3 regions of the Arthrobacter sp. 01T414 genome follow, and region 2 is predicted to be linked to each of the others. Evidence: riboswitches for the same ligand, from Rfam matches in the RefSeq annotation. Region 2 holds a riboswitch; each other region holds the start of a gene.

Region 1 (11,469 bases), 950 kb from region 2:
TCAGCCAGGTCCTGGGCGGCGCCGAGCTGAAACTCGGCGCACCCCAGCCGGACGGGGTGGCGGCCACATGAGGGACGCGCTGACCCTGCGCGGAAACCACGCTTTGCTGACCCGCGCCAACCCTTTGGCCAAGTTCTCCGGCGTCGTGCTCATCACGATCGCGCTGGCGCTCTCCATCGACTGGGTGTCCGCGTCCGTGGCGCTCGCCTCCGAACTGCTGCTCTTCCCGCTTGCCGGCCTGACCTTGGCCCTGCTCTGGCAGCGCGGCTGGCCGCTGATCCTCGCGGCGGCCGTGGGCGGCTGGAGCACCGCGATCCTGGCCCCGGACCATGGACGGATCCTGCTCGACGTCGGCATCTGGTCCATCAGCGAAGGATCGCTGCAGCTCGGACTGGGCTTCCTGCTGCGCGGCCTCGCGATCGCGCTGCCGGCGGTGCTGCTGATGAGCTGCACGGATCCTACGGACCTGGCCGATGCCCTGGCACAGCAGGCGAAGCTGCCGCACCGCTTCGTGCTGGGCACCCTGGCCGCGATGCGGCTGGTGGGGCTCATGGCCGAGGAATGGCAGACCATCGGCATGGCCCGGCGCGCCCGCGGTGTCGGCTCGCACGGTAATCCCTGGCAGCGGATGAAAGCTACGCTGGGGCAAAGCTTCGGCCTGATGGTCCAGGCGGTCCGCCGCGCTTCCCGGCTCGCGGTGACCATGGAAGCGCGCGGCTTCGGCGGGGCGCAGCGGACCTGGGCTCGGGCGGCCTCGTTCAGCCGGCTGGACGCATGGGTGGTCCTCGGCGGCCTGCTGATTTCCGGCGCTGCCGTGGCCGCGGCCCTCGCTGCAGGGACGTGGAATATGGTGTTTCTCGGGCAGCAGTAGCCGGCGGATCCCTGCCCTCCGACCCCGTCATTAGAAGAAATATCGCACCAGACGAATATTTTGTGAGCTTGCCTGCAGTGCAGGGGGTTTCGCGGCGTCGGATAAATCATCCGTGATATTGATTGATATATGACTCAACAGACTGCTGAACACGTCGGCGCCGTACTGCGGGACGCCCGCGGCGAAAAGGGCTGGACCCAGGGCAGGCTCGCGGCCGAGCTGGGAACCAGCCAAAGCGCCATCGCCCGGATGGAGCAGGGCAAGCAGAACCTGAGCCTGAAGATGATCCAGCGGCTCGAATCCATTTTCGGCCGGGCGATCGTCAAAGTCGGCCGGCCGCAGATGACCCACCTGCGCGTGGAAGGCGGACGGACGCTCTCCGGCGCCGTGGACGTGAACAGCAGCAAGAACGCCGGCGTAGCGCTGCTCTGCGCCAGCCTCATCAACCGCGGCACCACCGTCCTGCGCCGGCTGGCCCGGATCGAAGAAGTTAACCGGATCGTGGAGGTGCTGACCAGCATCGGCGTCGAGTGCACCTGGCTCAACGCGAACGACCTGCAGATCCGCCGCCCGGCCGTGCTGGACCTCGACTCGATGGACGTGGAGGCCGCCCGCCGCACCCGCAGCGTCATCATGCTGCTGGGCCCGCTGCTCGATGAGTCCGCCGAATACCGCCTGCCCTACGCCGGCGGCTGCGACCTGGGCACCCGCACCGTGGAGCCGCACATGCAGGCCCTGCGCCAGTTCGACCTCAGTGTGGAGGCAAAGTCCGGCTTCTACAGCGTGCAGGCGCCGCCCGCGGACGGCCACGACCGGTCCTTCGTGCTGAGCGAGCGCGGCGACACCGTGACCGAAAACGCCATCATGGCCGCGGCCCACCGCCGCGGCACCACCGTGATCCGCAACGCCAGCCCCAACTACATGGTCCAGGACCTCTGCTTCTACCTGCAGGGCCTGGGCGTGGAGATCGACGGCGTAGGCACCACGACGCTGAAGATCGCCGGCCGCCCGTCGATCAATGTCGACATCGAGTACTTCCCGTCCGAGGATCCGATCGAGGCGATGAGCCTGATCACCGCCGGCATCGTGACCAACTCCGAGGTGACGATCCGCCGGGTCCCGATCGAATTCATGGAGATCGAGCTGGCGACGCTCGAACAGATGGGGCAGCGCCTGGAGGTATCGGCGGAGTACGTCGCCCGCAACGGCCGCACCCGGCTGGTGGACGTCACCACCCAGCCCTCGGTGCTGCGGGCTCCGGAGGACAAGATCCACCCGATGCCCTTCCCCGGCCTGAACATCGACAACCTGCCGTTCTTCGCCGTGATCGCCGCCAATGCCCACGGCCAGACGATGATCCACGACTGGGTCTACGAGAACCGGGCCATCTACCTGACCGAGCTGAACAGGCTCGGGGCTCAGGTCCAGCTGTTGGACCCGCACCGGATTTACGTCAACGGACCCACCAAATGGCGTGCGGCGGAAGTCGGCTGCCCGCCGGCCCTGCGCCCGGCGGCCTGCCTGCTGCTGGCCATGCTCGCCGCGCGGGGCGTCTCCGAGCTGCGCAACATCTACGTGATCGAACGCGGCTACGAGGACCTGGCCGAGCGGCTCAACACCATCGGCGCCAAGATCGAGTACTTCCAGGACTGACTCCGCCGGCGACCCCGCCGTTTGGGGGTAGCGCGCCGGGGCGGGTGCTGACGCACAATGGTTGCATGCGCACCTTTGGCGTGGAGGAGGAACTGCTGATCGTGGATCCCGTGACCGGGGTTCCGTTGGCACTGGCCGACGCACTGCTGCGCGGGCTGAAACCCGCCGCTGCTGCATCCGCAGCGGCCACGGCGGGCCAGTCCGCTTCCGCCGCCGGCCCCGCTGCTACCGCCGCCGATCCGGACCATGACGATCCGGGCTTCAGCTTTGAACTCAAGCTGGAGCAGATCGAGACCCAGACCGTGCCCAGCCAGGACCACGGCGCGCTGCTGCAGCAGATCCGGCAGTCCCGGGCCTTCGCGGGCCGGGTTGCCCGGATGCACGGGGCCCGGGTGGCTGCGCTGGCCACCTCGCCGCTGGAATCTGCCACCCACACGACGCCCAACCCGCGCTACGCCACCATGCAGAAGCGGTTCGGCCTCACCGTCCAGGAGCAGCTGACCTGCGGGTTCCACGTCCACACCTCCATCGAGTCCCCGGAAGAGGGCGTCGCCGTCCTGGACCGGATCCGGGACAAACTGGCGGTGTTGATCGCGCTCAGCGCCAACTCGCCGTTCTGGAACGGGACGGAGACCGGCTTCGAGAGCTACCGCACCCAGGCCTGGAACCGCTGGCCGGCCGCTGGGCCCTCCATGATCTTCGGAAGCCTTCCCGTGTACCGTCGGGTGGTTACGCGGCTGCTGGAGAGCGGGGTGCTGTTTGACGAAGGGATGATCTACTTCGATGCCCGGCTGGCCCGGCACCACCCCACGGTGGAGGTCCGGGTCGCGGATGTCTGCCTGCGGGCGGAGGACGCGGCGCTGATCGCCGTCCTGGTGCGGGCCCTGGTAGAGTCCGCCAGCCGGGAGTGGCGCGACGGCGTGGATCCCGTCCCCGTGCCGACCGTGCTGTTGAAGATGGCCGCGTGGCAGGCCAGCAACTGCGGGCTGCGCGGGAAACTCCTCGACTTCGGCAGCTTCCGGCCCGCTCCGGCCGGCGAGGTGGTCCATGCCCTTGTCGACTTCGTCGCCCCCGTCCTAGCGGAGCAGGGGGAGCTTGAGCTGGCGCGCCGCGGCGTGGACCGGGTGCTGGCCAACGGCACGGGCTCGCAGCTGCAGCGCCAGGCGCTCTGCGCACCGGGGCTGGACACGCCCACCGACGACGCCGGCCTGGCCGCCGTCGTCGCCCATGCCGTCCGCGTCACGATGCTCGGCGCGGACGACGAAGGAGCATCGGAGCAGGCCGCGCTGCTCTCGCCGGTGCGCCGGAGCTAGACCTGCTTGAGTGCCTGTCCGAGGTCGCGGATCAGGTCCTCGACGTCTTCCAGGCCCACCGACAGCCGCACCACCCCGTCGCTCAGCCCGATCGCGGCCCGGCCCTCCGGGCCCATGGCGCGGTGCGTCGTGGTGGCCGGATGGGTGATGAGGGACTTTGAGTCGCCGAGGTTGTTGGAAATGTCGATGATCCGCAGCGCGTCCAGCAGCGCGAAGGCAGCCTCCTTGGCCGAGCGGCCGGGCGAAGGCGAGAGCTCCAGCGTCAGCACAGTGCCGCCGGCCTTCATCTGCTTGGCGGCCAGTTCGTATTGCGGGTGGGACGGCAGCAGCGGGTACTTGACCCAGTTGACCGCGGGCTGGGCCTCCAGCCATTCGGCGAGCCGCAGCGCCGAGGCGGAGGAGTGGTTCACCCGCAGGGCCATCGTCTCCAGGCCCTTGCTCAGCACCCAGGCGTTGAAGGCGGACAGTGCCGGGCCGGTGTGGCGCATGAGCTGCTTGACCGGGCCCTCGATGAATTCGCGGGTACCCAGGATCGCGCCGCCGAGGACCCGGCCCTGGCCGTCGATGTGCTTCGTGCCGGAGTACACGATCACGTCCGCGCCGAGCTCCCCGCAGCGCTGCAGCAGGGGAGTGGCGAAGACGTTGTCCACCACCACGGTCGCACCGGCGGCGTGCGCCAGTTCGCTCACCGCGGCGATGTCCACAATTTCCTGCATGGGGTTCGACGGCGACTCAAAGAACACGGCCGTCGTCGGAACGGCCAGCGCGGACCGCCACTGCTCGAGGTCCGGGCCATCCACGAAGACTGTCTCCACGCCCCAGCGCGGCAGGATTTCGTTGAGGATGACGAAACAGGAGCCGAAGAGCGAGCGGGCCGCGACCACCCGGTCGCCGGCCCCCAGCAAGGCGCCGAGTGCGGTGAACACGGCGGACATGCCCGACGCGGTCGCAAAGCACGCCTCGGTCCCCTCCAGCAGCCGGAGCCTTTCCTGGAACGTTGCCACCGAGGGGTTGCCGTAGCGGGAGTAGACGAACCGCTCGTCCTCGCCGGTGAAGGCGCGCTCGGCTGCGGCGGCGGATTCGTAGACGAAGCCCGAGTTCAGGAAAATCGGCTCGGTGGTCTCCTGGAACCCGGTCCGGTCGAGTCCGCCGCGGACGGCCTGGGTGTCCGGGCTCCAGCCCTGGGCGTCGGGATTGAAGCTCACTTAGTGCTTTCCTGGTTGGTGGGCAGGCCGCGGTTCTTCCAGCCGTTCACGGTCCGGCTGCCCGTTGGTCCGGGTTCACCCTCGAAGCCCTCCAGGACGTTGTAGGCGGTGAAGCCGGCCGCCGTGGCGGCGTTGGCGGCGGCGACCGAGCGGGCGCCGGAACGGCACAGAAAGACGAGCTCGGTGCCCTTCGCCTGTTGCTTCAGTTGTTCGCGCAGTTGCCGCTGGAGTTGCTCCAGGAACTGCGGGTTGGCGGCTCCGCCGGCCAGGCTCCACTGGACGAACAGCGGATCCTGCCGCTTTTCGGTGGCGGCCGCGGTGGCCGGGACACCGATCTGCGCCCATTCCCCCTCGGTGCGGACGTCCACCAGGACGGCGCCCGCCTCCAGCTTGGCCCAGGCTTCCTGCGGGCTCAGGTCTCCGGCGTAGCTCATGCGTGGCCCTCGCCAGCGAACTCCGCCCCGTCCAGCTCGTCCACCGCGTTGGCGACCGCGGCGTCGGCGCTCGCGATCGCGGCCGGCAGCACGAGCGCCTGGGCCACGATCACGGTACTGCCGTTGAACGTCGCGGAGGGGCTCCCGTGCAGCACGTAGCCCTCCGCCAGGGCGGCGGAGACACGCTCACAGAAGCTGCGGTCGTCGGGTCCGGTGAACAGGCGGTAGGCCAGTTTTTCCTCGGCCGGCGCCCCGCCGGCGGGGGACTGGGCGGGGGCTGTGGCGGGCACGGCGGATGCGGATGCGTCGGGCATGACGGATCTCCTTACTTTCACGCTTGCAGCTCGAATGGTCGATATGCCGAGTATTCACCTGAGGCACCCCGCCGCGAAAGGGAGGGTTGCCGACCGGCAAGTCAGGGCTTGGCGCCGGGTCTCATTACTCATTCAAAAACGTAGCACTGACGACGCCGGCCGCCACGGCGGCGTCGTCATGTTAAGTCACGCTCCCGCTGGCATGGCACCTTTCCCGGAGCGGTCCAATGTCGTAGTGTCACCGTTGACGCGCCTCCGGGGAACTGCCGGCGCCCATCCGCGCTCTCACACAATGAATTGGGGATCCACATGTACCTGCGACGCCTCGCGCCGATCGCGCTTTTGATGTCTGCCGCCGTCGCCCTCGCCGGCTGCGGCGGTTCGACCGCCCCGGCCGGGACGTCCCCCGCCGGAACGCCGAGCGCGGCAGCGTCCGCCACCGAGTCGCCGAGCCCGACCCCGACTCCCGAGGCAAGGACGTACACCAGGACGGAGCTGGCTGGAATCGTCGCCGGCCTTCGGGACAGCCAGGACAAGCGGCTGACCGCAATCCCGGCGGCCGAGCTGGAGAAGGGTATCGCCTCGTCCAAGGAAATGATGTCCTCGGTGGTAATCACCCCGAAGGCCTGTGCCGCGGTGGCGGACAGCAACGCCCAGATCCCGGCGGGCAGCACCTACGCCGCCGGTGGGTCGCAGTCGGCCAAGATGCGCGCCGTCACGGCAGTGACCCTTGTGGCAGTCAAGGATCCGGCAGTCCTGGCCAAGAACCTCGAGAGTTCCGCCAAGGTCAGCAAGGAGTGCGCCGACTTCACCATCGAGGTCCAGGGCCAGAAGGTCACGAACAAGACCGTGCCCCTGGACGTGAAGACCAATGCGGACAAGACCTATTCGACACTGATGGTCCAGACGCTGCCGAACAAGGAGACCATCAGCACCTTGGTGGTCATGGGAGTCACCGGCGGGTTCTCGGCCACGGCTGTCGCCACCGGACCGGATGTCACCAAGACGTCCGCGGCCGAGCTGACCCGGCTGGTCAACGACGCCGTCAGCCTGAGCGGCGCCCGGGGCTAAGCCCCGCTCTACTCGATCGTGGCGAACAGTTCGTTGAGCTCGGACGTGAGCTGCCGCCGCAGTTCGGGGGTGRCGATCTCCTTGCCGTCGATGTGGTTCACCGGCGCGAGAAGCCGGATGCTGGAGATGAGCCAGACGGCGTCGGCGTCGTACAGGTCGTCCGGGACGAGCGGGCCGTAGCCCAGCTCCCACCCGGCGGCCTTGGCCGCGGTGAACAGGGCGCCCTGGGAAGTGCCGGGAAGGATTCCGCTGTCCAGCTGCGGGGTGATCAGCCGGCGCACGGTGCGGACTCCGCCCGCGCCGTCGTCGCTGGTCTCCAGGTGCGCCAGCAGCACGGTCGACGTCGGGCCCTCCAGGACCCGGCCGTCGGCGGAGGTGAAGATGACGTCGTCCGCGCCCTGGTGGTGGGCGTACCGGAGCGCCGCCATGTTGACCGCATAGGACAGGGTCTTGGCGCCCAGCAGCAGCCACGGGGCGCGCTCGCCCACCTCGCTGTCGTAGCCGCGGTCCAGCAGGAGGACGTCGATGCCGGTCTCCCGTTGCCGGCGGCCGGCCTCCGGGGGAGGTGAGGCCTGCACCCAGCACGTCGGCGTGGGGGCGCCCTCGACGCCGCGGCTGGCGAGCAGCTTCACCACGACCTCGTCGGCTTCGCCGTCGCCGCTGACGGATTGCCCGGCCGACTGGGCCGTCCCGCCGCGGTATTCGCTGACTGCGGTCTCGATCGCGCGGCGCCAGGCGTCCTCGCCGGGGATGTCCAGCTCCAGCGCGCGTGCCGAGCCCGCCAGCCGGCTCAGGTGTGCCTGCAACTTGCGCGGGCGCCCCCCGACCACCAGCAGCGACTCGAAAATGCCGTCCCCGCGGGTGGCGCCCTGATCGGTGGCCATCAGCTGGGGCTTGGACGAGTCGGCGACGCGGCCGTTCTCAAACGCGGGATCGAGGAACACCAGCACCGTTGCGCGGGCCGGATCAGAGGCGGGGGTAGTCATGCCTTCAGCTTAGTGCGGGAGTTGACGGGATAGGATTTGACGGTTACCCGTTCCGGAACTGTTCCGCGGGTCTGGAACTTGAGGGGTTCACCTGTGCTGTGGCCATTTTCGCTTGCGGATTCGCTTCCGTCCTGGGTGATCCTGATCCTGACCGTCGTCGATCTCGGCATCCGGGTCCTTGCCCTCGGCATCATTCCCGGAAACCGGCGTCCGACCACCGCCATGGCTTGGCTCCTGATCATCTTCTTCGTCCCGGCCGTGGGCCTGGTCCTATTCCTGCTCTTCGGTAATTTCCGGCTCTCCCGCAAGCGCCGTGCTCAGCAGGACGCGGTGAATACCCGGGTGCGGGCCGGCACGTCCGAGCTGGCCACGGTCGAAAGCCACTATGACGGCCCGGAATGGGTGTCCTCCGCCGCGGAGCTGAACAAGACCCTCGGCTCGCTGCCGATGGTGGACGGCAACCACGTGGAGCTCCTGCCCGGCTACCCGGACTCCATCAAGGCGATGGCGGCCGCCGTGCGCGAAGCCGAGTCTTTTATCAACGCCGAGTTCTACATCCTGAGTTCGGACCACGTCACGGACGACCTGCTCACGGCGATGGAAGAGGCCGCCGAGCGCGGCGTCGAGGTCCGCCTCCTGTTCGACCACCTGGGCACCCTGCGGATCAAGGGCTACAGCAAGCTCATCGCCCGGCTCAAGGCCAGCAAAATCCGCTGGCGGCCCATGCTCCCGCTGCGGCCGGTGCACGGCCAGTGGCGCCGCCCGGACCTTCGCAACCACCGCAAGATCATGGTGATCGACGGGGAAGTCGCCTTCACCGGTTCGCAGAACCTGATCGAGCCCTCCTACAACAACCCGCGGCACCGCAAGATCGGCCGGGAATGGGTCGAACTGATGGCCTGCCTGCGCGGGCCGATCGTCACCACCCTCAACGTGGTGTTCGCCACCGACTGGCTCAGCGAGACCGACGAATCCCTGGAACACCAGCTGGCGCACAGGCCGGAAGCGCACCCCGGCAACATCACCGCCCAGGTGGTGCCCAGCGGCCCCGGCTTCATCACCGAGAACAACCTGCGCCTGTTCAACACCCTGATCTACTCCGCGCAGCACAAGATCTCGATCTGCAGCCCGTACTTCGTCCCGGATGATTCGCTGCTGTATGCGGTGACGACGGCGGCGCAGCGCGGCGTGGATGTTGAGCTCTTCGTCTCGGAAAAGGGCGACCAGTTCCTTGTCCACCACGCCCAGCAGTCGTACTACGAGGCCCTGCTGGAGGCGGGGGTGCGGATCTACCTCTACAAGGCCCCGTTCGTGCTGCACGCCAAGCACTTCACGATCGACAACGAGGTCGCCGTGCTGGGCTCCAGCAACATGGACATGCGCTCCTTCTCGCTGAACCTTGAGGTCTCGGTGATGCTCCTGGGTGAGGACATTGTGCGGCGGATCAGCGCCGTCGAGGACACCTACCGGGGCATCTCGCGGGAACTCACGCTCGAGGACTGGATGAAGCGGCCCGTGGGCGTCAAGTACGTGGACAACGTCGCCCGGCTCACCTCCACCCTGCAGTAGGCCCCTGCAATAGCCCGGCCGCCGGTGCCCCGGCGTGCCGCCTAGCCCGGCGGGAACTCCGCGCCGAGGGCCGAGAGCACGCCGAAGGCCTTGGTCCGAATTTCCTCGTACTCTTCCTGCGGCGAGGAATCGGCGGTGATGGCGCCGCCGACGCCGAGGGTGAGGGTGCTGGCCTGGTCCGCCCCGCGGGACACCACCAGGGTCCGGATCGCCACCGCGAGATCGGTGGCGCCGCTGAGCGAGAAGTAGCCGATCGCCCCGGAGTAGACCCCCCGCGGCGCGCCCTCGAGCCGGTCCAGGATGGCCATGGTGCTGACCTTCGGGGCGCCGGTCATGGACCCGGCCGGAAAGCAGGCCGCCACGGCTTCGGCCCGCGGCATGCCCGGCCGGAGGCGAGCATCGATGGTGCTGACCATCTGGTGGACGGTGGCGTAGCTTTCGATCGCACACAGCCTGCTGACCGACACGGATCCGGGCACCGCGAAGTGGCTCAGGTCGTTGCGGAGCAGGTCCACGATCATGATGTTCTCGGCCCGGTCCTTCGGCGAAGATTCCAGCTCGCGGCGCAGCAGCTCGTCCCGGGCGGCGTCGGAGGCCCGGCTCCGGGTGCCCTTGATCGGTTCGGCCCGCATCGCCCCGTCGGCGTCTATCCGCAGGAAGCGTTCCGGCGAGGTGCTGGCCACGGTGACGTCGTCCAAGCGCAGGTAGCTCGCGAACGGTGCGGGGTTGCGCCGGCGCAGCGCCAGGTACGCCTGCCACGGTTCGAAATCCCCGGCGGCCGCGGTGGCCGTCAGCGCCGTCGTGAGGCAGACCTCGTAGCTGTTGCCCTCCGCGATCTCGTGTTGCGCCGCGCCGATCTTGGCCTTGTACGCAGCTTCGGTGTCGCGGGCGCTGAACGCCAGGGCGGTGCCGTTACCGGCGGCGGGACCGGTACTGGCCGGTTCCCGGTCCGCGGAAGCCGCCGCCACCGCCGCCCGCGCCGTGGCCAGCCAGTCCCCGGCATCGGGGGAGTCGAGGGCGAGCAGCCAGGCCGCACCCTCCCGGTGGTCCAGGACAACGGCGCGGCCGGCGAAGATCAGGCTGGCATCCGCGGAGCTGGCACCGACGTCGCTGCCGCCCGTCTCGCGCTTGAGCTCGTAGCCGAGGTAGCCGAGCCAGCCCAGGGTGAACTCGCACGGATAGCCCGCCGGACAGCGCACGACGTCGCGGCCCCAGACCCCGTCAAGCCAGCGGAAGAACCCTCCCTCGGTCTGCGCGGTGGCGTTGCCAACGCGCACCTCGGTCCGGCCGGAGCGGTGACGGGCCGACTGGCCGTAGCTGCCGCCGTCGTCCGCCAGGATGCTGAAACGGCTGCGTTCGGCGGCCTCCCCGCCCCAGCCCCGGCCGTCCTGGCCATCCGGGGGGAGTGAGGAATCCAGCCAGACCGCGTTGCGGGACCGGCCGTAGAGCGCCTCGAAGAGCCGGGCGGGGTGCGGCTCGGCGTCGATCCGTTCGGCCCGGAGCTGGAGTCCGCGGCTGGCCGACAGCTCGGGGAGCAGCACGGGCGCCAGGGCTGGTAGGTATTGGAGGGCCTGCAGCACCTCGGCCGGGGCGGCGCCGTCGGCGAGGTTGAGAACCCGCACATCGGCCCGGGAAGGAACGTCGTCGACGGCCAGCCACTCATCTTCCTGGCCGGCCCACTGCTCCCAGAAAGGCTCATAGCTCGCGCCATCGCGGGCAATCGCCCGGGCGCGGCGCTGCTCGTCGGAGGAATCGGCCCAGACCACGGCGTCGAGGAAGGCCGCGGCGGCCGCGGCGGCGGCGCCCACGCCCTCGACGAGGACGATTTCGGCCGGCTGCGTGAGGCGGGCCGCGCCGTCGTAGTGCCGTTCCCAGTCCCAGCTGACCCAGTGGGCCGGTTCGCCGCGGCGCAGCGGGGCAAGCACGGTGGCGGCATAGCGTTCAATGCCGGCAGCCAGCCCGTTCCAGCCGGGGTAGATGTCCTCCAGATGGAAGAGCGAGACCTTGTGGTGTTCCCGGAGGCGGGCCGCGAGTTCGATCGCCAGGGTGGTCT
Region 2 (11,469 bases):
CGGGATTCCGGCACATCAACAGCTGCCGAGCGGCCGGTGCTAGGCTCATCCCAAACCCGGCGCCCGCCCCCAAACGGGCAGTGAGGAAGGCAGCAGCCATGTCCGGCACTCCCGCCGCAGCCATGTCCAGCCTTGAGAAGCGCGTGCTGTACGTGGCGATCATCGCGTCCTTCATTGCTTTTCTGGATGGGTCGGTGGTCAACCTTGCCCTCCCGGCGATAAACCGGGAGCTCGGCGGCGGCCTGGTGGTCCAGCAATGGGTGGTGGACGCCTACCTGCTGACCCTGGGGGCACTCATCCTCGTGGCAGGATCGCTCTCGGACCAATTTGGCCGGGTGCGGGTCCTGGAATGGGGTCTCGCGGGCTTTACCGCCACCTCCATCCTCTGCGGCCTGGCCTGGAACGGGGAGTCGCTGATTGTGGCCCGCGGGCTGCAGGGCGTCGCCGGAGCCCTGCTGGTGCCCAGTTCGCTTGCCCTGATCGTGACCGTGTTCAGCGGCCCGGCCCAGTCCGCAGCGATTGGCAAGTGGTCCGCCTGGACGTCCGGGGCCATCGTGGCGGCCCCCGTACTTGGCGGTATCTCCGTGGACGTGTTCACCTGGCGGGTCATTTTCTTCCTCAACATAGTTCCGGCGGTTGCCGTGTGGCCGGCCCTGCGCAAGCTCCGGGAGATGGACCTGGGGCGCGCGCCCGGTAGCACCATTGACGTCGCCGGAACCGTACTGGCGATCATCGGACTGGGCGGCATCGTCTATGCCTTCATCGAACGCGGGACCCTTGGCTGGGGCGCCCCGCAGGTCTGGCTGCCGCTGGTGCTCGGCGTCGCCGGTCTCACCGCCTTCCTGCTCCACGAACGGCGGACCCCGGCGCCGATGATGCCGCTGCGGCTCTTCGCCATCCGGAATTTCGGCTGGGGCAACATCGCCACCACCGTTATCTACGGCGCGCTGAACCTCGGCTTCTTCGTGCTGGGGCTCTTCCTGCAACAGGTCGCCGGCCTGGGCGCCACGGCCGCCGGCTTCGCCCTGCTGCCGTCCACCCTGATCCTGCTCCTGCTTTCAGCCAAAATCGGGGCACTCTCGGGCCGGTTCGGCCCGCGCTGGTTCATGACCGCCGGGCCGTTGCTCTGCGCGGCGGGTTTCGTCATGCTGATGGGCATCGGACTGCCGCTGGATTATTTCGCGCAGGTCTTCCCCGGGTTGGTGGTCTTCGGCGTCGGTTTGGCCGTGACCGTGGCGCCGCTGACTTCGGCCATCCTGGGAGCCGTGGATCCGGAGGAAGCCGGCATCGGATCGGCGGTGAACAACGCGGTCGCCCGTATCGCGGGCCTGGTGGCCATCGCCTTTGCCGGCCTCATCACCGGGCCGGTGATTACGACGTCGGGCCTGCACGGCACAGCGGCGGTCACCGCGGGACTCTTCATCGCGGGCGCCCTGGCGTCCGCCGTCGGGATCAGGAATCCGCCGCCGGGGCAGGAGCAGGGGCAGAGCCAGGACGCGGGCGGCCGGGCGGACTAGGGGGCGACGCTGCAGCCGGAGTGGGCGGCGTCGCTGTGTACCCATAGCGCGGAGGCCACCTCGTCGGCGAGGTCGATTTCGCGCAGCGCCGCTCCCGTGCCGATACGGACCACGAGCGGGCCGCCGAACGGCTTCCGGCCGAGCACCTCGACGTCGGCGTCCAGGTCGATCTGCTCCGCAGCGAGGTAGCGAAGCAGTTCCGGGTTCTCGTCGCTGATCCGGGTGATCCGGCCGGTGTGGCCGTCGTCGAGCTCGCTCATCCGGTACGCCGGCGGCATCAGGACCGAACCATCTGCTGCCGGAATGGGGTCCCCGTGCGGGTCGCGGACCGGGTTGCCCAGCTTTGCGGACATCCGCTCAATGAAGGTGTCGGAGACGGCGTGTTCCAGCAGTTCGGCCTCGTCATGGACCTCGTCCCAGCGGTAGCCAAGCTCCTGGACCAGGAAGGTCTCGATCAGCCGGTGCCGCCGGACCATGGAGAGGGCCAGCCGCACGCCGTCCGCGGTCAGGGTGACGGCGCTGTACGGCTTGTGGTCCACCAGGCCTTGGTCCTTGAGCTTGCGGACCATCTCGGAGACCGAGGAGTTCGCGACGCCGAGGCGCTGGGCCAGCTGCGTGGAGGTGATGGGCTTGTCCTGCCACTCCGTGAAGGAGTAGATGACCTTGACGTAGTCCTCGATCGAGGAGGAGGGCGGACTGGTCTTCACAGCCCCAAGCCTACCGTCCGGCGGCACCGGTGAAGGTGAGCCACAGCAGGACCAGGTTCAGCGCCACCACCAGGACAACGCTGACCACGGCGGCGACGCGCAGGGTCAGGCCGTCCGCGAACTGGCCCATCAGGGTCTTGCTGCTGGTCAGCACCACCAAAGGGACCAGTACGAAGGGAATGCCGAAGCTGAGCACCACCTGGCTGAGCACCAGTCCCCAGGTGGGGTCGAAGCCGACGGCCAGCAGCACGACGGCGGGAACCAGGGTGAGTACCCGGCGCGTCATCAGCGGAATCCGGATCTTGAGCAGGCCCTGCATGATGGTGCCGCCGGCGTAGCAGCCCACCGAGGTGGAAGCCAGGCCGGAGGCGAGCAGGCCGACGGCGAAGACGACGCCCACCACCGGACCGAGGTTGGCCGTGATGGCGGCGTGCGCGCCTTCGATCGTGTCCGTTCCCCCTTCGCCGCCCAGCGTGGACGCGGCCAGCAGCAGCATTCCGATGTTGACGATGCCGGCGACGGCCAGCGCCGCGACGACGTCCCAGCGCGTGGCCTTGACCAGCCGGGCAATGGCGTGCGGCGGGACGTGGAGATGGGGATTGGGCCGGTGCCGGTCACGGGAGAGCGCCGAGTGGACGTAGATGGCGTGCGGCATCACGGTGGCGCCGAGCATGCTCGCGGCCAGCAGCACGGTGTCCGGGCCCTGGAATCCTGGAACCAGGCCGGCTACGACGCCGCCCGGGTCAGGCGGACTGATGAACAGCCCGGCCAGGAACCCGACGGTGATGATGCCCAGCAGGAACATGATGACGAACTCGAACGGACGCTGCTGGTTCCGGCTCTGCACCGCGAGCAGGGCCATCGAAATGCCGCCGACAATGACGGCGCCGAGGGGGAGGGGCAGGCCAAAGAGCAGATACAGGGCCACCGCGCCGCCCACCACTTCGGCCAGGTCCGTCGCCGCGGCCACGATTTCGGCCTGCACCCAGAAAGCACGGCGCCAGGCGGGCCTGAGCCGCTCGCCGAGGATCTCCGGGAGGCTCTTGCCCGTGACGATGCCGAGCTTCGCGGACTGGTACTGGACCAGCACGGCCATCACGTTGGCGGCAACAAGCACCCAGACGAGCAGGTAACCGTATTGGGCGCCGGCCGTGAGGTTCGCGGCGACGTTGCCGGGGTCCACGTAGGCAATAGCGGCCACGAACGCGGGGCCGAGCAGACCGAGGAGGGCCCGGCGGCTACCCCGGATCCTGCGGGCAGGCGGGTGCCCTGCGGGCTGGGGTTCGTGTCCGGTTGTTTCCAGCACTGCGGGCTCCCAAGAAGTTCCTGAGTGCCTACACGCAAAAGTTAGGCACACCGAAATCATAGGCGTCGCGGCGGCGACGGTGCAATGCGGAAACCTCAGGCTTTGGTGGCGCGCCAGCTTTGCGTCAGGTAGGGCAGCGCCACCATCTCATCCGGGCCGTGCGCGAGGTGTTCGTGCAGGTACCAGTCGAGGTTGCCGAGCACCTTGGCGCGGGTAGCCTCGCCGGCCCGTAGATAGTAGCTCCGGGACTTGGCCAGTTCCATGATGTCCCGGGTGGTCACCGGATCCTCCCAGCGGGTGAGGTGGCTCTGCAGCCCGGTGAATTCGGGACCCAGCGGCGGCCTGAAGTGGGGCTTGTGGACGTCCCCGGCGTGCATGATCCGGGAGAGCCGGTGCACCCAGGGCACGGAGGTATCCAACTGGTTCCAGACCAGGCCAAGCACACCGTGCGGGCGCAGGATCCGTGCCGCTTCGGTGCTGGCCAGCAGCGGATCGCACCAATGCCAGGCCTGCGCCACTGTAACCAGGTCGAAGGCCTCCGCCGGCAGGCCCGTGTATTCGGCGGTGCCCTCGACGGCGGTGACGCCCGGCAGGGCCCGGCGCAGCTGCTCGAGCATGTCGAGGGACGGATCCACGGCCACGGTCCGGAGCCCGCGCTCGACCAGCAGGGTCGTGAACTTGCCGGTCCCCGCGCCCAGGTCGGCGGCGTCGCTGGCCCCTGCGGGTATCAGCCAGTCGGCCGAATCCGCCGGATAGCCAGGCCGGACCCGGTCGTAGTGCTCGCCGCCGTCCTGGAAGCTCTGGCCGAGCTCCTGCCGCCGGTGGTGGTGGAGTTTGGGGCCGCCGCGTGCCACGTGCGATCTCCTTCGGCAGCTTTTGGTAAGTACCATCCGAATTTACCGCACGGGGCCGGACCCCGGAGCCCTTAGTCGGCGGTGCAGGGGGCGGCGCCGGCAGTGCCAGGCGTGTTGGGCGCCCAGTGCGGGTAGCTGCGGGTGTCGTTGGCCGGCACCCACCGTCCGGCGTCCACGACATAGTCCCAGCCGAGGCCGTTCCGCCGCAGCTCCCGGATTCCGGCGAGCAGCCGCTCGGCATCCTCAAGCCGCGACCCGAGGCCGAAGCTGGCGCGGAGCGACCCGGCGGGCAGGCCCAGCCGCTTCAGCAGCGGGTGCGCGCAAAACCGCCCGTCGCGCAGTCCGACGCCGTGCTCGGCCGACAGGTAGGCCGCGACCAGTCCGGCGTCGTAACCGGCCACCGAGAAATTGACGACGCCGATCGTCCCGGGGCCGGTCGCCAGGGCGGTGTCCTCGAAGATGTGGTGGACGCTCACGCCGTCGATCAGCTGCAGCCCCTCGACCAGGTAGGAGCGGATGGCGTCCTCGTGGGCGTGCCACTGCTGCTCGTCGAGCGCCTCGATGACCTGGCTGGCACGGGCCAGCGCGGCCGCACCCAGGACATTGGGGGAGCCACCCTCGTGGCGGGCTGGGCCTGTGGTCCAGCTGACGGAGTCGAGCCGTGCGTCCCGTACGGCGCCGCCGCCGGCCAGATGCGGGGTGCCGGCGTCCAGCCAGTCCGGCCGTCCCACCAGCACGCCGGCGCCGAACGGGGCGTAGAGCTTGTGGCCGGAGAAGGCGAGGTAGTCGACGTCGTCCGCGGCGATGTCGATGCGGCGGTGCGGGGCGAGCTGGGCCGCGTCGACGGCAATCCGGGCACCGAATTCGTGCGCCAGGGCGGCCAGCTCGCGGATCGGCAGGATTTCGCCGGTGACGTTGGAGGCGCCGGTCACGGCGAGCAGGTTGACGCCGCCAAGGGCGAGTTCCGCCCGCAGCCGCTCCACGGTGCCGCGCAGGGTGGGGGCCGCCACGACGCTGCGGTGCGGGACGTTCTGCCAGGGCAACAGGTTGGCGTGATGCTCGATGTCCAGGTAGAGCACCTCGCCGGTGTGCCGGCCGCCGTCGGCCGGCAAACAGCCGGCCAGCAGGTTCAGCGAGTCGGTGGTGTTCCGGGTGAAGATCACGGAGTCGTCCGGCCGGCCGCCGACGAAGTCGCGGACGATGTTCCGGGCGTTTTCGTACACTGAGGTGCTCAGCTGGGAGGCGTACCCGGCGCCGCGGTGCACGCTGGCGTAGTACGGCAGGATCTCGTTCAGGTAGGCGGACACCACGGACAGTGCCGGGGCCGAGGCTCCGTAGTCCAGGTTGGCGTAGCGGACCTGGCCGCCCTGGATCAGTGGGGCCTGGATTTCAGCGCCGGACACCGCGGACAGCGGCTGGCGGGCGGCGTCGATACGTGCGTCGCCAACGGCGGCGGGGGAGGTGCTGTGGCTGGGGATGGTGGCAGTCGTCATGGGACCTCGCTCGAAAAGGACCCCGCTCACAGGGGATCCGCGCTTGCCGGGTCCGCTCCGGACCGGCCAGGTCGTCACCCGGGGCACCCCGCCGCGAATGGAGGGTTGCCGGCCAGCAAACCGGGGTTTAGCGCTGGCACTCGTGACCTGCTTCGAGCCTAGGACATGGCCGGCCGCGCCGAAAAGGCAGGCCGGAATGTGAAGCGCAGTGTTACGGACTGCCGTTGGCGCGCCACACTAGAGCAGGTCGTCGAGGCCGGGGTTGAGGCGCTTCAGGACTTCCGAGTGCAGGATCGAGTTGGTGGCCAGGGCGTTGCCGCCGAAGGGTCCGTCCTCGCCGTCGAGCGAGGTGAAGCGGCCCCCGGCCTCCGTCACAATCGGGACGAGCGCGGCCATGTCGTAGAGGTTGAGCTCCGGCTCGCAGGCGATGTCGACGGCGCCCTCGGCCACGAGGCAGTAGGACCAGAAGTCGCCGTAGGCGCGGGTGCGCCATACCTCTTCGGTAAGGCCGAGGAACTCGTCGAGGTTTCCGCGCTGCTTCCAGCCGCCGAGGCTGGAGTAGGAGAGGGACGCATCCTCGAGCCGCGAGACGTTGGAGACCTTCAGCCGGGTGGCGGCGGCCAGTGAGCGGCCCATGTACGCGCCGGCGCCTTTAGCGGCCCACCAGCGCTTGCCCAGGGCGGGGGCGCTGACGACGCCGACCACGGGTTCTCCTTCGTCCACAAGGGCGATCAGGGTGGCCCAGACGGGGACGCCGCGGACGAAGTTCTTGGTGCCGTCGATCGGGTCGATGATCCACCGCCGCGAGCCGTGGCCGGAGCTGCCGAACTCTTCGCCGAGGACGGCGTCGCGCGGGCGGGAGCGGGAAAGCTGGCCGCGGATGGCTTCCTCGGCGGACTTGTCCGCGTCGGTGACGGGGGTGAGGTCCGGCTTCGTCTCGATCCGAAGGTCGAGCGCCTTGAAGCGGCTCATGGTCTGGGAATCTACGGAATCTGCCAGTACATGGGCAAGGCGCAGGTCATCGTTGTAGCTCGAAGCTGGTTGGCTCATGCTTCCAAACTACCGTCAAAACGCCCCGAGGACGGGGAGGCCACGTCGCAGCCTGCCTAGTGGGCGCTGCTAGGAGACGCTGCCGAGTTCCTTGGTTTCCTGCGCTTCCATCCGCGGATCCGTGCCGAGCAACCGGCGCAGGGAGGCAAGGCGGGCCGGTCCCGACGGGCCCGCGTGGCCGCCCTGCACCCACGCGTCCACTCCGCAGTTCACGGCGGTGGCGTCGTGCTTGCAGCCTCGTTCGCAGTCGTCGGTGCCCGGTGCCAGGTCCGGGAAGGAGCGCAGGATCCGGTCCGGGTCCACATGGGCCAGGCCGAAGGATCGGATGCCGGGAGTGTCGATGATCCAGCTGCCGGCCGGGGCATCGCTGACCTTCAACGCCAGCGCCGAGGAGGAGGTGTGGCGGCCCCGGCCGGTGACGGCGTTGACGCCGCCCGTGGCCCGTTCGGCCCCGGTGAGGGCGTTCACCATGGTGGATTTGCCGACGCCGGAGTGGCCCAGCATGACGGTTACTTTCCCGTCGAGGTGCTCTCGCAGCTGCGAGACCGCGGCCTTGTCCAACCGGGCGGACAGTCCGTCGTCGGAGCGGGCGTCGATGCCTGAGGCGGCCGAATCCGCCGTCTTGGAGATGATGACCGGGAAGTCGAGGTGCTGGTAGTTGGCCAGCAGCTCGGCGGGATCCTTGACGTCGGCCTTGGTGACCAGCAGCAGGGGATCGATGCCGGCGTCATAGGCGGCCACGAGGGCGCGGTCGATGAAACCGGTGCGCGGTTCCGGGTTTGCCGCGGCTACGACGACGACGAGCTGGTCGGCGTTGGCGACGACGGCGCGCTCGATCGGGTCCGTGTCGTCCGCGCTGCGGCGCAACAGCGTCCGGCGGTCCTGGATCTTGACCAGCCTGGCCAAGGTGTCGGGTTCGCCGCTGACGTCCCCGACGAGGGAGACGAAGTCCCCGGCAACCACGGGATTGCGTCGCAGCTCCCGGGCCCGGGCCGCGATGATCTTGCGTTCGTCGGCTGTGCCCTCACCGACGACGGCGGTGTAACGGCCCCGGTCCACGGTGACGATCCGGCCGGTGACGGCGTCGTCGTAGCTGGGCCTGTCCTTGGTGCGGGGGCGGGAGCCCTTTTTGTTGGGGCGGATCCTGACGTCGGATTCGTCCCAGGAATCAGTGCTGCGTGCCACCGGCGGCGTCCTTGTCTGGGGTGCCTGTCTGGCCGAGCATGGCCGTCCACAATTGCGGGAAACCGGGCATTGTCTTGGCTGTGGTGTCGATGTCTTCGACCTGGACCCCGGGGACGGCGAGTCCCAGGATGGCACCGGCGGTGGCCATCCGGTGGTCGGCGTAGCTGTGCACGACGCCGCCGTGCAGCGTCGCCGGCCGGATGATGAGTCCGTCCTCGGTTTCTTCCGCGTCGCCGCCGAGGCGGTTGATTTCCGCAACGAGGGCGGCGAGCCGGTCCGTTTCATGGCCCCGGAGGTGGGCGATTCCGCTGAGCCGGGAGGGGCCGTCGGCCAGGGCACAGAGGGCTGCCACGGTGGGAGCGAGCTCGCTGGTGTCGTCGAAGTCGCCGCCCTTGATCTCCGGACCGCCGGTCACGGTCAGCGTGCCGCCCTCCAGCGTCACGGTGGCGCCCATGCTGGCGAGGATGCCGCGCCAGAGATCCCCGACCTGCGTGGTCCCGGCCGGCCAGTTGGGGATCCGTACGGTGCCACGGGTGGCAAGCGCCGCCGCGAGGAACGGCCCGGCGTTGGAGAGGTCCTGTTCGATCCGCTGGTCGAAGGCACGGATGGGGCCGGGGGAGACCACCCAGTGGTTTGGCACCGAGTCGTCGACCGCCACGCCGACGCCGCGCAGTGCGGCCACCGTCATGGTGATGTGGTCGAGGCTCGGCACCGGCCTGTTTGCTCCGTCGCTGCTGCGGTGCTCCAAGTGGAGTCCCTCGGTGAAGCGGGCGCTGGCCAGCAGCAGGGCGGAGACAAACTGGGATGAGGCGCTGGCGTCAATGACGAGGTGGCCGCCGCGGACTTCGCCCGTGCCCTCGACGAAGAACGGCAATGACGATGCCGGTCCGCCGTCCGGCGCGCTGACTGCCACGCCGAGGCCGGTCAGGGCTTCGATAATGGTGCCCATCGGCCGTTTGCGGGCGTGCGGATCGCCGTCGAACACCGTCCGGCCGCGGTGCAGCGCGGCAACCGGCGGAACGAAGCGCATGACCGTGCCGGCGAGGCCGCAGTCGATGGCGGTCTCGGCAGCAGCAGCATCGAGCGCAATGGGGGTGATGGCCAGGTCGGGGCCGTAGGCTCCGTCGCCGGGCACTTCGGTAATGGTGGCCCCCAACTGCCGTAGGGCCTCGATCATCAAGGCCGAGTCCCGCGAGTGCAGCGGCGCACGCAGCCTGGACGGACCGTCCGCGAGGGCGGCCAGAACCAGATACCGGTTCGTCAGGGACTTGGACCCTGGGACCGTCACGGTAGCGTCGACGGGACGTTCCGCGAACGGCGCAGGCCAGTGCGGACCGCCGCCAGCCGGAAGGGAAGGGGCTGCTGCGGTGGGGGTGGTGCCAGTCATTGCCGTCTTAGGCTCCGACGGCGTGGTCGACGGCCTTGCGTACCGCCTTGTCAGCCTTCTTCAGCTTCTTGCCGGTGGTCTTCCGGGCGTCGGCCGCGAGGTGCGCGGTGGTCTTCCGGGCGTCGGCCGCGAGGTGCTCCGCGCGCCAGGCCAGGCTCGGCTTACCCGCGGTGTCCACGGCAGCCAGCAACACTCCACCGGTCAGCGAGACGTTCTTCAGCAGCTGCTTGCGCCGGGCGTCCCGGCCTTCTTTGGAGGAGATGTCCGCACTGCGCCATTCCACGAAACCATTGAGCGCCGAGATGACAGCGAGCACGGTGGCGGCGAGGCGGGCTGACTTACCCAGGGCCAGGCACACGCCGGCACCCACCTGGGTGCCGCCGATCACGCGGGCCAAAACCTTCTCATCGGCCTGAAAGGGGAGGGACTCGGCAGCGCGGCGCAGCAGGGGAGACAGCTGGGTTGCCGTGTCATCCGCGTTCTTTAGCTTGTCCATGCCTGCGAGCACGAAACTGGAGGCGAGCATGGGACGGGCGAGAAAGCGGACAAAGGACATGAATTTCCTCCTGGATGGACGAACCGCGGACGCTATGCGGGAGAACCGGTTCTAGTCTTGCACTTTTGCGGAATATTTGCCCGTTGTGCGCGGTTGTGCAAGACAGAATCCAGCCGAAATGGGGGCGGGAAAACCAGCGCAGTAACGAGGTGCACGGCCGGTTGTTCGGCCTGTGCAGGAAGGCGGAGGTTTGATTCTGGTTAAAGAATCCGGGCTATTGGAAGAAACCGCTGCGGACCCATGGGCCGCGGCCCGGACGGGAGCCTTAAGCGGCCGCCGGAAGGTGACAGTAGACTTGAAGGCAATGAGCACCATGGATCCGGCCGTTGCGGCCATGCACGAGGTTGCCGGAAACGACGACGCCAAGCCCTCCGAGGCAACCGCCGCCAGCAGCGCGGCGGTCACCACCCCGGTGGACGAGGCCGTTGCGGAACGGACAGCCGCAGAGACCGTAGCAGCGGACGGCACCGGCCAGCCGCTGGACACCGCGGCTGAGACTACGGACGAGCGCCGAGTGCGCTTCGAACGCGACGCGATGCAGTACGTTGACCAGCTTTACTCCGCGGCAATGCGGATGGCCCGGAATCCGGCCGACGCCGAGGACCTGGTCCAAGAGGCCTACACGAAGGCGTTTTCCGCCTTTCACCAGTACAAGCCCGGGACGAATCTCAAGGCCTGGCTGTACCGGATCCTCACGAACACGTACATCAACCTGTACCGCAAGCGTCAGCGCGAACCGCTGCAGTCCAACTCGGACACCATCGAGGACTGGCAGTTGGCCCGCGCGGAGTCGCACACCTCGACCGGCCTGCGCTCTGCGGAGGCCGAAGCGCTGGACCATCTGCCGGATTCGGACGTGAAGCGGGCGCTGCAGTCGATTCCGGAGGAGTTCCGGCTTGCCGTCTACTTCGCCGACGTCGAGGGCTTCGCGTACAAGGAAATTTCAGACATCATGAACACCCCCATCGGGACCGTCATGTCCCGGTTGCACCGCGGCCGGAGAATGCTGCGGGACATGCTGGCCGACTATGCGGCCGAGCGGGGATTCAGGGCCGCCGGCGATCCCGCCGCAGCGGCCGAAAGCAACAATCAGGAGAACAGGAAATGAGCGACTGCCAGGGACTGGGCGACTGCGACGACACCCGGATGCAGCGCATCTACGAGTACCTCGACGGGGCCCTGACGCACGATGACATCGCCGAGATCAAGAAGCACCTCGACGAGTGCCCGGAGTGCCACGAGCAGTATGACCTCGAATGCATCATTCGCGTGATGGTGAAGCGCTCCTGCACCGAGGCCGCGCCGGAGAACCTCAAGAACTCTATCCTGGACCGGATCCACTCGATCGGCCCGGTTGAGGCCGAGGCGGACGCCTGAGCGCCGCCAGCGGAGGCTTGAGCGCCGCAGACAGCGA
Region 3 (5,089 bases), on a different contig from region 2:
CGGGACTTGCTGGGGCTGTGCTCGGCAACGAGGAGCACGGCGCCGCCCCATTCGCCGCCGACGGCGAAGCCCTGGGCGAAGCGCAGGAAGACCAGCAGGGCCGGCGCCCAGTAGCCGATCTGCTGGAAGCTCGGGAGGCAGCCCATCAGGAAGGTCGAGACGCCGACCAGGATGATGCTGAGCTGCAGCAGCTGCTTGCGGCCGAACTTGTCACCGAAGTGGCCGAAGACAATGCCACCGATGGGGCGGGCCACGAAGCCCACTGCGTAGGTCAGGAACGCAGCAAGAATGCCGTCCAGTTCCGTGCCCGAGTTGGGGAAGAACATCTTGCCAAAGACCAGGGTGGCGGCGGAGGCGTAGAGGAAGAACTCGTACCACTCCACCACCGTGCCGGCCATGGAGGCCGTTACTACCTTCTTCAGCCCGGACGTCTTGACGTCCGGCTCCTCTGCGCGCCTTACGGCGGCGTTTTCCGTGCTCATGCGAACTCCTTCGGTGTCCCCTTCGACACCCCGTGGATTATTAGGCTGACTGTGCGTGTGTGAGTTGGAACACACGGCGTCATTCTCCACGAGTATGGACGTCGTTCACGGCAGGCTCAACGACTAATAGCGCAGAGGGTGTCTGCAAAAATGCACACCCGGCGGCCGCTGCTAGGCGAAGAAGTCACCCCGGAGCTGCCCGCTGAGCTGGCCGATTTCGGTCAGGAAGCCGTCGTGGCCGATCGGGGCCTCGATGAGATGCACCGGAACCTCCCCCGGCAGGGCTCGTGCGAGTTCTTGGGACTGGGCGGGAAAATACAAGCGGTCCGAGTCTACGGCCGCCACGAAGAACTCGGCGGTCGCGAGGGAAACGGCTTGCTCCAAGCTCCCCCGGCCGCGGCTGACGTCGTGGCTCATCAGCGCCTCGGTGATGGCGATGTAGCTGTTGGCGTCAAACCGCCGCACCAGCTTGTTACCCTGGTGGTCCAGGTAGCTCTCGACCTGGTAGCGGCCCCGGCCGGCCAGCGACCCTGCTTCCAGCGGGGCCTCGGCCGCCTGGGCGTTCCGTCCGAAGCGGCCGTCCAGTTCCGCGGCGGAGCGGTAGGTGATGTGGGCGATCCGGCGCGCCAGGGCGAGGCCGGCTTCCGGCTCCGGGCCGCCGTAGTAGTCGCCGCCCTTGAAGTTCGGGTCCTGGCGGATCGCCAGTGTCTGGGCCTGGGCAAACGCGATCTGTTCGGCGGTGCTACTGGCGCCGATGGAGATCACGGCACAGCGCCGGACCCGCTCCGGGTAACTGACGGCCCACTCCAGCGCCCGGGCTCCGCCCAGCGAACCCCCCAGCACGGCGTACCAGCTGGGGATTCCCAATGCATCGGCCAGTCGGGCTTCGGCGGCGGTGCTGTCCCGGAGGGTGACCAGCGGGAAGCGTGAGCCCCAGGGCCGTCCGTCCGGAGCCGGGGTCGACGGCCCGGTGGACCCGTAGCAGCCGCCGAGGATGTTGATGGACACCACAAAGTACTTCTCGGTGTCCACCGGGGCGCCTGGACCGGCGAGCTGTTCCCACCAGCCCGGCTCCTCGCCGGCACCGCGGGTGACGTGGGTGTCACCGGTCAGGGCGTGCTCGATCAGCACCGCGTTGGAGGCATCGGCGTTGAGGGTCCCCCAGGTTTCGTAGGCGAGGGTGACCTCCGGCAGGACGGCGCCGGACTCAAGGGACAGGGAGCCGACCGGGAGGCACTGCACCGTCCCGTCGGGAACGGCCGCCGTCGTGCGTTCGGCGCCGGAGGTATTGTTTTCGGGTACACCCATGCGGGTGACAGCAATCGTCATGTGAGGACCTAACTTCGCGCTTGCCCGCCGTCAGCTGACCGGCAGGCCAGGTCTTCACCCGGGGCACCCCGCCGCAAAAGGAGGGTTGCCGGCCAGCAAGCCGGGGCTGTCACTGGCACTCATGACCTGGCTCGATTCTACGAAACACGGCGGCGCAAGCGCGAAGATTGTGACGGCTGTGTGACCTCAGCCGTTCTTGGCCGCCCGGAAGCCTGCGTCGAGGTCCGCGATGATGTCGTCGATGTGCTCGAGCCCCACCGACAGCCGGACCAGGCCGGGGTGTACGCCGGCTACCGCCTGCTGTTCCGGCGAAAGCTGGCCGTGGGTAGTCGACGCCGGGTGGATCACCAGCGAGCGCACGTCACCGATGTTCGCCACATGGGAGTGCAGCTCAAGGGCGTCAACGAAACGCTTGCCGGCTTCCGCTCCCCCGGCCAGGTTGAAGGAGACGACGGCGCCGGTGCCTTTCGGGCCGTACTTGCGGCCGCGCTCGTACCAGGGGCTGGACGGCAACCCGGCGTAGGCGACGGACTCGACGTCGTCCCTGGCCTCGAGCCATTCGGCCACGCGCTGGGCATTGGCGACATGCCGCTCCACCCGCAGGCTCAGCGTCTCGATGCCCTGGGCGATGAGGAAGGCGTTGAACGGGGAGACGGCCGAGCCGAGGTCGCGCAGCAGCTGGACCCGTGCCTTGAGGATGAAGGAAAGATTCGCGCCCAGCGCCCCGTCCGACCCCAGGTCCCGGGCGTAGACCAGTCCGTTGTAGCTGGGATCCGGGGTATTGAAGCCGGGGAAGCGCTCCGGGTCCTTGCCGAAGTCGAAGTTCCCGGAGTCGACGATCACGCCGGCGATCGCGGCACCGTGGCCGCCGAGGTACTTGGTGGCCGAGTGGACCACGATGTCAGCGCCCCACTCGAGCGGCCGGATCAGGTAGGGGGTGGAGAGGGTATTGTCCACGATCAGCGGCACCCCGGCCCGGTGGGCCACATCCGCGACGCCTTCGATGTCCAGCACGTCCTGGCGGGGGTTGGATACCACCTCGCCAAAGAACAGCTTGGTGTTCGGCTGAACGGCCTCACGCCACTGTTTCAGGTTGTCCGGGTCTTCCACGAACGTCACGGAGATGCCGAACTTCTTCAAGGTGTGGGCCAGCAAATTGTAGGTCCCGCCGTAGAGGCTGGGGCTGGCCACGACGTGGTCCCCGGCTTCGGCGATGTTGAGGATCGCGAAGGTTTCCGCGGCCTGGCCGGAACTTAGCAGGAGGGCCCCGAGGCCGCCTTCGAGGCTCGCGATCCGCTGTTCCACCGCATCCTGGGTGGGATTGCCGATCCGCGTGTAGATGGGGGCCAGTTCGGCGAGCGCGAAGCGGTTGGCGGCGCTTTCGGCGCTGGGAAAGACGAACGACGTCGTCTGGTAGATCGGCAGCGACCTCGCGCCGGTGGCGGAGTCCGGCTCCTGGCCGGCGTGGATCTGGCGGGTTTCAAAGGACCAGGCGTTAGACATTTGGTGTGCTCCTAGGACTGGGCACAGGCCGCACCGGGCCCCGTGGGACCGGAACGGCTCAGGCGCCGCGCTTGCCGCCCGGCGGACGCCGGAGGGCCAGGTCTTCACCCGGGGCACCCCACCGCGCAAGGAGGGTTGCCGGCCAGCAAGCCGGGGCTTGGTGCTGGCACTCATGACCTGGCTTCAGTCTAGGAAGCAGCCCCGGCGGCCGAATAGCTTTGTGACAAAGATGAAGGACCGTTGCACCGGCACCCCGGACGCCACCCCTGAAGGAGAGCCCGCCGGAAAGCGCGCCCGGGCGGCCGGCTGATCCGCCCGATCGCCGCGGAAAATGACATCCCACCACGGTTAGGGCACCCTAAGCTGAGAGCTCCATCACAAAGTGCCAAGATGATGGCATGCGCATGGATCACGTCTCTTACGCCTGTGAACAGGATGGCCTGGCTGCCACCACCGAACGTATTGCGACCGCCCTCGGAGTCGAAGCCGTCAAGGGCGGAGTACACCCCCGATTCGGGACCCGCAACATGATCATCCCGCTCGCCGGGCACAAATACCTCGAGGTCGTGGAGGTCCTGGACCACCCCGCCTCGGACAAGGCACCGTTCGGGCAGGCAGTCCGCGCCCGCTCGGCAGCCGGCGGCGGTTGGATGGGCTGGTGCGTCGAGGTCGACGACCTGGCGCCCTTCGAGGAGCGGCTGGGCCGCTCGGCCGTCAATGGCAACCGCAAGTTCCCGGACGGTCGCGAACTGGTCTGGAAGCAGATCGGCATCCTGGGCCTGATCGCGGATCCGCAGGTCCCCTACATGCTGAAGTGGGAAGGCGACCCCGAGCTGCACCCGTCCAACGCCTACGCAAGCAGCGTGAAGATGTCTGCCCTCACGATCGCGGGCTCGGCCGAGCGTGTGACCGAGTGGCTGGGCGAACCCGTCGAGAGGCCGCTGGAGGATGTGGACGTGCACTGGCTGGCCCCGCACGGGACGCCGGGAATCATGTCCGTCACCTTCGAAACCGATTCCGGAGCCGTCACCATCTGACGCGTCTTCCCCGAAAAACTTCGGCCGCCAGCAGCGGGTGCCAATGATGCCACCCACCGCTGGCGGCCGAATTCGCTTCTGGGCCGGCCAGGCCGGTCAGTGCTTGAGCAGGTCCGGGTGGTGGACCTCGACGACGTTGGGGTGCGCCCGGAGCCGGTAGCGCAGGGCGTTGTCGCCGTAGGTCTCCAGGATCGGGCTGTTCGTGGGGTCCACCGAAAGGCCGCGGGCCTTGGCCTGGAACTCCGGGCTGACCGCGAGGCGCGGCATGGTGGCATCCAGCGCCGGGTTGTAGAAGAACGGCAGCGAGATTCTGTCGGTGCCGCGGAGGGGCGAGATCACCCGGTGCAGGGTGGCCTTGAGGTATCCGTTGGTCGCCAGTTCGAGCATCTCGCCGATGTTGACGACGAAGGTTCCGGGCACTTGGGGCGCGTCGATCCACTGGCCCTGGTACTCGACCTGGAGGCCGCCCTTGCCGGGTTCCACGAGGAGGAGCGTCAGCACCCCGCCGTCGCGGTGGGACCCCACGCCCTGCTTGGGTTCCGGATCGGACTCCCCCGGGTACCGCACGATCTTCAGCAGCGGGAAGGCCCGGGCGGCAAACGCCGCGTCGAAGGTATCTTCAGGGGCACCGAGGGACAGGGCCAACGCCCTCAGGAGGTCCAAGGAGATGGCGCTGAGGCGCTCGGTCCATTCGGTGACGATCTCCCGCATCTCGGGCAGGTCTTCCGGCCACAGGTT

What was found. Region 2 has a riboswitch for S-adenosylmethionine ahead of AC1DK9_RS04785 (aminotransferase class V-fold PLP-dependent enzyme). Riboswitches for the same ligand answer to the same signal wherever they lie in the genome.
Region 1: linked by a shared signal. The riboswitch ahead of AC1DK9_RS00315 (DUF1737 domain-containing protein) and the one ahead of AC1DK9_RS04785 (aminotransferase class V-fold PLP-dependent enzyme) in region 2 are both predicted to bind S-adenosylmethionine.
Region 3: linked by a shared signal. The riboswitch ahead of metX (homoserine O-acetyltransferase MetX) and the one ahead of AC1DK9_RS04785 (aminotransferase class V-fold PLP-dependent enzyme) in region 2 are both predicted to bind S-adenosylmethionine.

The regions. Positions count from the first base shown of each region.
Region 1 is NZ_JBFTQK010000001.1:72,992-84,460, forward strand. Features, by position in the region: gene AC1DK9_RS00285 (ABC transporter ATP-binding protein) at 1-71, shown strand, start outside; gene AC1DK9_RS00290 (energy-coupling factor transporter transmembrane component T family protein) at 68-871, shown strand; gene AC1DK9_RS00295 (UDP-N-acetylglucosamine 1-carboxyvinyltransferase) at 1,001-2,524, shown strand; gene AC1DK9_RS00300 (glutamate--cysteine ligase 2) at 2,590-3,837, shown strand; gene AC1DK9_RS00305 (O-succinylhomoserine sulfhydrylase) at 3,834-5,042, opposite strand; gene AC1DK9_RS00310 (rhodanese-like domain-containing protein) at 5,039-5,476, opposite strand; gene AC1DK9_RS00315 (DUF1737 domain-containing protein) at 5,473-5,790, opposite strand; SAM riboswitch class IV at 5,805-5,919, opposite strand; gene AC1DK9_RS00320 (hypothetical protein) at 6,100-6,861, shown strand; gene AC1DK9_RS00325 (aminodeoxychorismate lyase) at 6,870-7,847, opposite strand; gene cls (cardiolipin synthase) at 7,941-9,416, shown strand; gene pabB (aminodeoxychorismate synthase component I) at 9,458-11,469, opposite strand, start outside.
Region 2 is NZ_JBFTQK010000001.1:1,021,375-1,032,843, forward strand. Features, by position in the region: gene AC1DK9_RS04765 (MFS transporter) at 99-1,517, shown strand; gene AC1DK9_RS04770 (metal-dependent transcriptional regulator) at 1,514-2,224, opposite strand; gene AC1DK9_RS04775 (Nramp family divalent metal transporter) at 2,235-3,527, opposite strand; gene AC1DK9_RS04780 (class I SAM-dependent methyltransferase) at 3,626-4,384, opposite strand; gene AC1DK9_RS04785 (aminotransferase class V-fold PLP-dependent enzyme) at 4,456-5,877, opposite strand; SAM riboswitch class IV at 5,912-6,025, opposite strand; gene hisN (histidinol-phosphatase) at 6,115-6,927, opposite strand; gene rsgA (ribosome small subunit-dependent GTPase A) at 6,997-8,112, opposite strand; gene aroA (3-phosphoshikimate 1-carboxyvinyltransferase) at 8,096-9,499, opposite strand; gene AC1DK9_RS04805 (DoxX family protein) at 9,507-10,055, opposite strand; gene AC1DK9_RS04810 (sigma-70 family RNA polymerase sigma factor) at 10,246-11,163, shown strand; gene rsrA (mycothiol system anti-sigma-R factor) at 11,160-11,432, shown strand.
Region 3 is NZ_JBFTQK010000003.1:93,599-98,687, forward strand. Features, by position in the region: gene AC1DK9_RS08965 (MFS transporter) at 1-482, opposite strand, end outside; gene metX (homoserine O-acetyltransferase MetX) at 654-1,811, opposite strand; SAM riboswitch class IV at 1,823-1,938, opposite strand; gene AC1DK9_RS08975 (bifunctional o-acetylhomoserine/o-acetylserine sulfhydrylase) at 1,998-3,314, opposite strand; SAM riboswitch class IV at 3,377-3,492, opposite strand; gene AC1DK9_RS08980 (VOC family protein) at 3,713-4,351, shown strand; gene AC1DK9_RS08985 (isopenicillin N synthase family dioxygenase) at 4,448-5,089, opposite strand, start outside.